Regions from separate parts of the Bacteroides sp. AM16-24 genome, predicted to be linked through region 1. Evidence: riboswitches for the same ligand, from Rfam matches in the RefSeq annotation. Region 1 holds a riboswitch; each other region holds the start of a gene.

Region 1 (2,272 bases):
ATGACGATGTAATTTAAAAGTGCCATCATCCGTATTCAACGTATAAATACTTTGTTGTGAGTCATTCGGAAGACCCGGTTTGCAGGTTCGCACACTAAAATAGATCAGAGTTTTAGTAGCATCCATGTCAGTCCGGTTATAGCTGATAGTTCCGGTTACATCCCCTTCTTTGGCTTCATTCTTACTGACAAAAGGCAGTCTGTAAGTAGTCACTACCTTCTCCGTCTGCGGATCAATACACTTTAACAGGATAGCAGTAAGTTTGCCTTTATCACGTTCGTTCATCAAAGCCCATATCTTGCCATTTTTGTCTTTCAGCAATTTACAGGTTTTAGTGACTTCCTCATTATAGACTTCTTCTATCATGCGGCTTCCTTCCAGAGTAATATTGTCCAGATCGAACACATAAACCCCTTTTGCTGTAATACCCAAAAGTTTATGTTCAGACACTTCCATATATTCTACCCATTTTCTGATAACGATATATTCCAAGGGAGTACCATAAGGAGGCACGGTACGAATCCGTACCAGCTGGCTGGGCAAATCAACACCGGAGACATTGTTACTTAAAAGATCGGAAACGATAGCAGTAGTATCCGATATAGCCACAATCTGACGTGGTAATCCTGCCTGTGTATAAAGTATCGTACCTTCGGATTCGAAAGTCTTGGAATTTACAATCTCGATTTTCTTAGAATTGTTCAAAGCGATGAAGTACTTCCCATTAATCATCGTAATAGATTGTGCTACATCCCCTAACGGTCGGTTATTCACAACACGAAAGACATCGGGACTCACCATCCCGTTACGGTACAATACAGATATAGCTCCCATATTCGTACCTATTCTTCCCTCGTTCAAAACAATAGCTTCGATATTACCCTCGCCCACTCCGGCAGGAAAATCATCCTCATATTCGCAGGCGGATAATGATACCATTAGCACTGCACAACATAACCTCAAAATGCGTTTCTTCTGCATACACACAATTATTTTCCGTTATGTTTCGAGGTACGAAGTCAGAGCAATGACCTCTCATATCTATAACAATATGAGTTGAAGCAATGTGAATCTCTTAAGTTCCTTTTCCCCCGAAACTGTAGATTGCAAACTTTGCAGGCAGGTCTTCTGACTCGCTTCCTCTCCGGAAGTCCTTCCCATCCTATACGGACAGTGGACAAGTGTAGAATTTATCCGAAAAGTTTAATGAAGCTCACAGCAGTGGGTCTGTTCAGGAGTTTCACCTGATTCCCTTTTCACCTCGTTTGATAAGATATATCACGAAGCACCCGAAAGCCGGATTCTTAAATCCGAGTGCAAAGATAGACATTATAAATCATGCAAGGAAGAATATTCTAAAAAAAAAGAAAATGAATTTAATGTTTTATTCTCTCTTATAAGTTTGCTTGGTTCAGTACTCAAGGCTTTATGAATAGGCCCCGTATATTCATTATATCTGAGTCTTATTTACTCCGTGTCTTCTCCGTATCTATACGCTTGGACTTGATACGGAGTTGGTACGGCTTTGACACGGAGTTGGTATGAAGCAGACTTGCAAGAATCCCTTCCTGACAGATTTCACAAATCTATTCCTCAAAAAAAGAGGAAGAAACGTTTGCCTGTTCCAAATAAAAGAAGTACTTTTGTGCCCGATTATTCCGCACCGGGTTCGACAAAGTGCTTTCTAAGTGATTAGAGACCACCCGACGGAGCTAACTTATACATTATATATAAGAAATGTACGCAATTGTAGAAATCAACGGTCAGCAATTTAAAGCAGAAGCTGGCAAAAAGCTGTTTGTACACCACATCCAGAATGCAGAAAACGGTACAACAGTAGAATTTGACAAAGTTCTTTTGGTAGACAAAGAAGGTGCTATCACCGTAGGTGCTCCCACCGTAGAAGGTGCAAAAGTAGTTTGCCAAATTGTATCAAGCCTGGTAAAAGGTGACAAAGTTCTCATTTTCCACAAGAAAAGAAGAAAAGGTCATCGCAAGTTGAACGGTCACCGTCAACAATTCACAGAGTTAACAATCACAGAAGTAGTAGCTTAATCAATTTAAAACAGTAAGAAGAAATGGCACATAAAAAAGGTGTCGGTAGTTCTAAGAACGGCCGCGAATCACAGAGCAAGAGATTAGGCGTTAAGATATTTGGTGGCGAAGTTTGCAAAGCTGGTAACATCATCGTTCGTCAAAGAGGTACTGAATTCCACCCGGGTAACAACATCGGTATGGGTAAAGACCACACTCTTTTCGCTTTAGTAGACGG
Region 2 (2,272 bases), on a different contig from region 1:
AACAGGCTTCATCGGCATACATGACGTGTTTTGCTGCACGATCCGCTTCCGAATAGACAGCTACTGTACGTATTCCCATCTCTTTGCAGGAACGCATTACACGTACAGCAATCTCGCCTCTATTGGCAATCAATACTTTTTTAATCATTGTTCTTCTTGTTTATCGCAAAGGGGTGCATCACATACATCCATAACAATACCCTCTTTGACTGCCGTCAGACAGTCATGACATAAACAGCCCGGATAATTCTTTTGCAAATAAGCACGTTGCTGCTCATTCAGTCGTACCGTAGCGCAATGGCATGACAAAATCCGATCGTGCATACACTCAAAGGTTGCACCACAACGCGGACATACCTTTTTCATAGGCATCCCTTTCGCATTAATTAAATTAAAACAATTATACGTTCGTACTGTTCCCCTAATCCCACGAGTAGCAACAGACTTTAACGAATGGCAGGTCTTCTGACTGACTCCCTCTCTGATTCCTTCCCGGCCTCCAATTCACAGCCAGTGGCTAAAGTATTTATCAAGAAAGTTATGGAGCTTCACAGCAGCGGGACTGTCCGGGATTTACACCCGATTCCCTTTTAATCCAAATGAAAGAAATGTTCATCCGAAACCAATTCGGGGCAAAGATAGTGGAAATTATCATTGGAGATGCTTTTTAAAACAAAAAATATAAGCAGGGAATATTTTTTTCTATCATCCGTTGGATTATAGATTTTATTTCTAACTTTGTCAGCGATAACGGTTTCCAAATCACCGCAAGCGTGAAACGGAATTAAAAGGGAATCCTGTGAAAATCAGGGACTATCCCCGTAGCTGTAAGTTTCATCTCCCTACCATGTGGAGAAAAGATTGTGGCATTCTTTAGCCACTGGTCCTGCAAAGACCGGGAAGGCGCCACAACGGAAACAAGTCAGAAGACCTGCCGATATCTGTAATCATTCAGGCTTTCGGGTGAAAAGCAATAGAGTGTATCCTCCAAGATTCATTTTATTACTTACTCTCCTTATTTTGCCGTTTGATTTAGTATAGCTAACTAAACAAGGAATATTTATTTGTTAAATCTTAAATTACAGGTATGATCAATTCGGAGACTTTCATCGTCAAAAGAGATGGGAAAAAAGAAGCGTTTTCACTTGATAAGATCAAGAACGCAATTAGTAAAGCATTTTTATCTGTCGGCAGTTTTGCCACACAAGATGTGATCACCAACATACTCAGCCGCGTGAACATCAGTGATGGAACCAGTGTAGAAGATATACAGAACCAAGTAGAAGTGGCACTGATGGCTGAACACTATTACAGTGTAGCAAAAGCGTTCATGCTATACAGACAGAAACATCTGGAAGACCGGGAAGTACGTGACAAGCTCCGTTTTCTAATGGATTACTGCGATGCCTCCAACCCTGCCACCGGTAGCAAGTATGACGCTAACGCCAATGTGGAAAATAAAAATATAGCCACACTGATAGGCGAACTCCCCAAATCGAACTTCATCCGTCTGAACCGCCGTTTGCTGACTGACCGCCTGAAGGACATGTACGGCAAGGAACTTTCAGACCGCTACATCGAATTGCTGAACCAACACTTCATATACAAGAATGATGAAACCAATCTTGCCAATTATTGCGCAAGCATCACCATGTATCCGTGGCTGATCAGCGGAACCGCATCCGTAGGCGGTAACTCCACGGCACCCACCAATCTGAAGTCTTTCTGCGGAGGATTCATCAATATGGTATTTATCGTATCGAGTATGCTCAGCGGCGCCTGCGCCACACCGGAATTTCTGATGTATATGAATTATTTCATAGAAAAAGAATACGGAGAAGATTACTATAAACATCCGGAACAACTTGCCGACCTTTCCTCCAAACAAAGAACCATAGATAAAATAATCACCGATTGTTTTGAACAGATCGTATATTCCATCAATCAACCTACGGGGGCACGGAATTTTCAGGCAGTATTCTGGAATGTGGCTTACTATGATCAATATTATTTCAACAGCCTTTTCGAGCATTTTGTCTTCCCGGACGGAAACGCTCCCCATTGGGAATCATTGAGCTGGTTGCAAAAGCGCTTCATGAAGTGGTTCAATAAGGAACGTACCAAAGCCATTCTTACCTTCCCCGTAGAAACAATGGCTTTGCTGACCAAAGACGGAGATGTATTGGATAAGGAATACGGTGACTTCACGGCCGAAATGTATGCGGAAGGGCACTCTTTCTTTACATATATGAGTGATAATGCCGACTCGTTA
Region 3 (2,272 bases), on a different contig from region 1:
CTCCCGGGAGAAGATGCAGACATTCATAGAGCGATGTTATGCCCAAAGCAACCGGTTAAGCCGACTGCTACGCGACATCTCCGTATTAACGCGTATGGACGAAGCCGCCAACATGATCGACATGGAGAAAGTAGACATCAGCCTGTTGGTAGGCAATATCGTAAACGAGGTATCCCTGGAACTGGAAGAAAAGCATATCACCGTAGTCAACTCCCTAAAACCGAAGATACAACTACGGGGAAATTACTCCCTGCTATACTCCATTTTCCGCAACCTGATGGACAATGCCATTGCTTATGCAGGCACGGATATACGCATCAACATCAGCTGTTTCCGCGAGGACGAGAACTTCTACTACTTTAGTTTTGCCGATACCGGCGTGGGCGTCTCTCCCGAACATCTGAACCGCTTATTCGAACGCTTCTACCGGGTAGATAAAGGACGCTCACGCAAACTGGGCGGTACAGGATTGGGATTGGCTATCGTAAAGAACTCGGTAATCATCCATGGAGGTACCATTTCGGCCAAGAACAACCAGGGGGGCGGATTAGAATTCGTATTCACCCTGGCAAAGGAAAAGTAAGAAACGGTTTGCACTAATCACTTTTTTCCTTATCTTTGCGATGCATTGGTTTACTGTCTTTGTTCAGAGACGGTAATTAAAAGGGAATCAGGTGCAAGTCCTGAACAGTCCCGCTGCTGTAAGTTTCATGATAGGTTGCAGGCAAACTACCAATAGCCACTGGAAGTCCGCTTCCGGGAAGGCGCCTGGCAACAGAAACAAGTCAGAAGACCTGCCATGCACTGTTTTTATCACTGCTTTCGAGGAAAAAGCGTTGAGTCTAAATGAAACGGGCAAATCGTCCCCTCATTTCATTCATCCACTCGGCTTCAAAGAAAGTAAGGAACAATAAACTCTGCCAAGTTTATTTGAATGGTGTCCGGTCGAAGGGATTTCGCCCGGACATTTTATTCTGTAACTTTCCCAAAACAAATTTCATCATCCGCGTGTTATACATACAGTAAACAATCAATACGAAGAGTTATGGAAGCAGATTATAAACTGATCGACAATGAAGAACGTCACCAATATGAGTTCCATGTCGATCAATATACTCCAAAGATTGAGTATATAAAATCAACGAATGGGGAGATTTACCTGACACACACCGAAGTACCCACTCAACTGGGTGGTAAAGGCATCGGCAGCCAGTTAGTAGAAAAAGCATTAAAAGATATAGAAAAACAAGGACTTAGATTAGTACCTCTCTGCCCGTTTGTAGCGGGATACATTCACAAACATCCCGAATGGAAAAGATTTGTAATGAAAGGTATTCACATTCAATAATAAATAGTTATGAATATAAAGAAAGAATATACGAACGGGGAAGTGACCATCATCTGGCAACCCGGCCTGTGCCAACATGCAGGCATTTGTACCAAGACCCTTCCGAATGTATATCATCCGAAAGAAAAACCGTGGATAACGGCTGAAAATGCAACGACGGAAGAATTGATCGCTCAAATCAAGAAATGCCCGTCAGGAGCATTAAGTTACAGAATGAATAACGAGAAAGAAGATAAATAAAAGAAATGAGGTTACCCCTTCAATATATGAATCCGGGTAACCTCATTTGTATTATGAAAAAGAAAGTAGTTATGTACGTTCCAATTGAACAGTGAAATGACGCATCAGGGGAGCCTCCCAAGTAATACGGACTCCATTAGTAATACTTTCACGACGGTCGAAAACATTCTTCAACGCTACTGCTATCACATTCATGTGATTATCCGTATATACGCGACGGGGAATAGCAAGACGCAATAAATCCAGCCCGGTAAAACGGTTCTCACGAGTAACCGGATCACGGTCTGCCAGGATATAACCGATTTCACATCCTCTGATACCGGCTTCAAGATACAATTCAACCGTTAGAGTCTGTGCCGGGAATTCATTCTTCGGCACATGCGTCAGTACCTTCGTTGCATCCACAAAAATGGCATGTCCACCTGCTGGACGCTGATAAGGAATACCGTATTCATCCAACTTCTTTGCCAGATATTCTACCTGACGGATGCGGGTTTCCAGATTATCAAATTCCGTATTCTCATCCAGTCCTGTGGCAAGTGCATTCATGTCACGACCATTCATACCACCGTAAGTAAGATACCCTTCATATTGCACGCAAAAGCCTTTGGCACCTTCGTACCAATCTTTTTTTCGTGTAGCAATGAAGCCTCCCATATTGACGATACCATCCTTCTTGGCACT

The links. Region 1 has a riboswitch for cobalamin ahead of DW182_RS18070 (DUF5074 domain-containing protein). Riboswitches for the same ligand answer to the same signal wherever they lie in the genome.
Region 2: it holds a riboswitch for cobalamin, as region 1 does, so the genes downstream of both, nrdD (anaerobic ribonucleoside-triphosphate reductase) here and DW182_RS18070 (DUF5074 domain-containing protein) in region 1, are expected to answer to the same signal.
Region 3: it holds a riboswitch for cobalamin, as region 1 does, so the genes downstream of both, DW182_RS01210 (GNAT family N-acetyltransferase) here and DW182_RS18070 (DUF5074 domain-containing protein) in region 1, are expected to answer to the same signal.

What each region holds. Positions count from the first base shown of each region.
Region 1 is NZ_QRKI01000018.1:70,307-72,578, reverse strand. Features, by position in the region: gene DW182_RS18070 (DUF5074 domain-containing protein) at 1-981, opposite strand, end outside; cobalamin riboswitch at 1,101-1,308, opposite strand; gene rplU (50S ribosomal protein L21) at 1,738-2,055, shown strand; gene rpmA (50S ribosomal protein L27) at 2,079-2,272, shown strand, end outside.
Region 2 is NZ_QRKI01000010.1:18,092-20,363, reverse strand. Features, by position in the region: gene accC (acetyl-CoA carboxylase biotin carboxylase subunit) at 1-148, opposite strand, end outside; gene DW182_RS12610 (cysteine-rich CWC family protein) at 145-372, opposite strand; cobalamin riboswitch at 438-642, opposite strand; cobalamin riboswitch at 735-954, shown strand; gene nrdD (anaerobic ribonucleoside-triphosphate reductase) at 1,088-2,272, shown strand, end outside.
Region 3 is NZ_QRKI01000001.1:310,405-312,676, reverse strand. Features, by position in the region: gene DW182_RS01220 (cell wall metabolism sensor histidine kinase WalK) at 1-583, shown strand, start outside; cobalamin riboswitch at 613-817, shown strand; gene DW182_RS01210 (GNAT family N-acetyltransferase) at 1,046-1,348, shown strand; gene DW182_RS01205 ((4Fe-4S)-binding protein) at 1,358-1,588, shown strand; gene DW182_RS01200 (tryptophanase) at 1,658-2,272, opposite strand, start outside.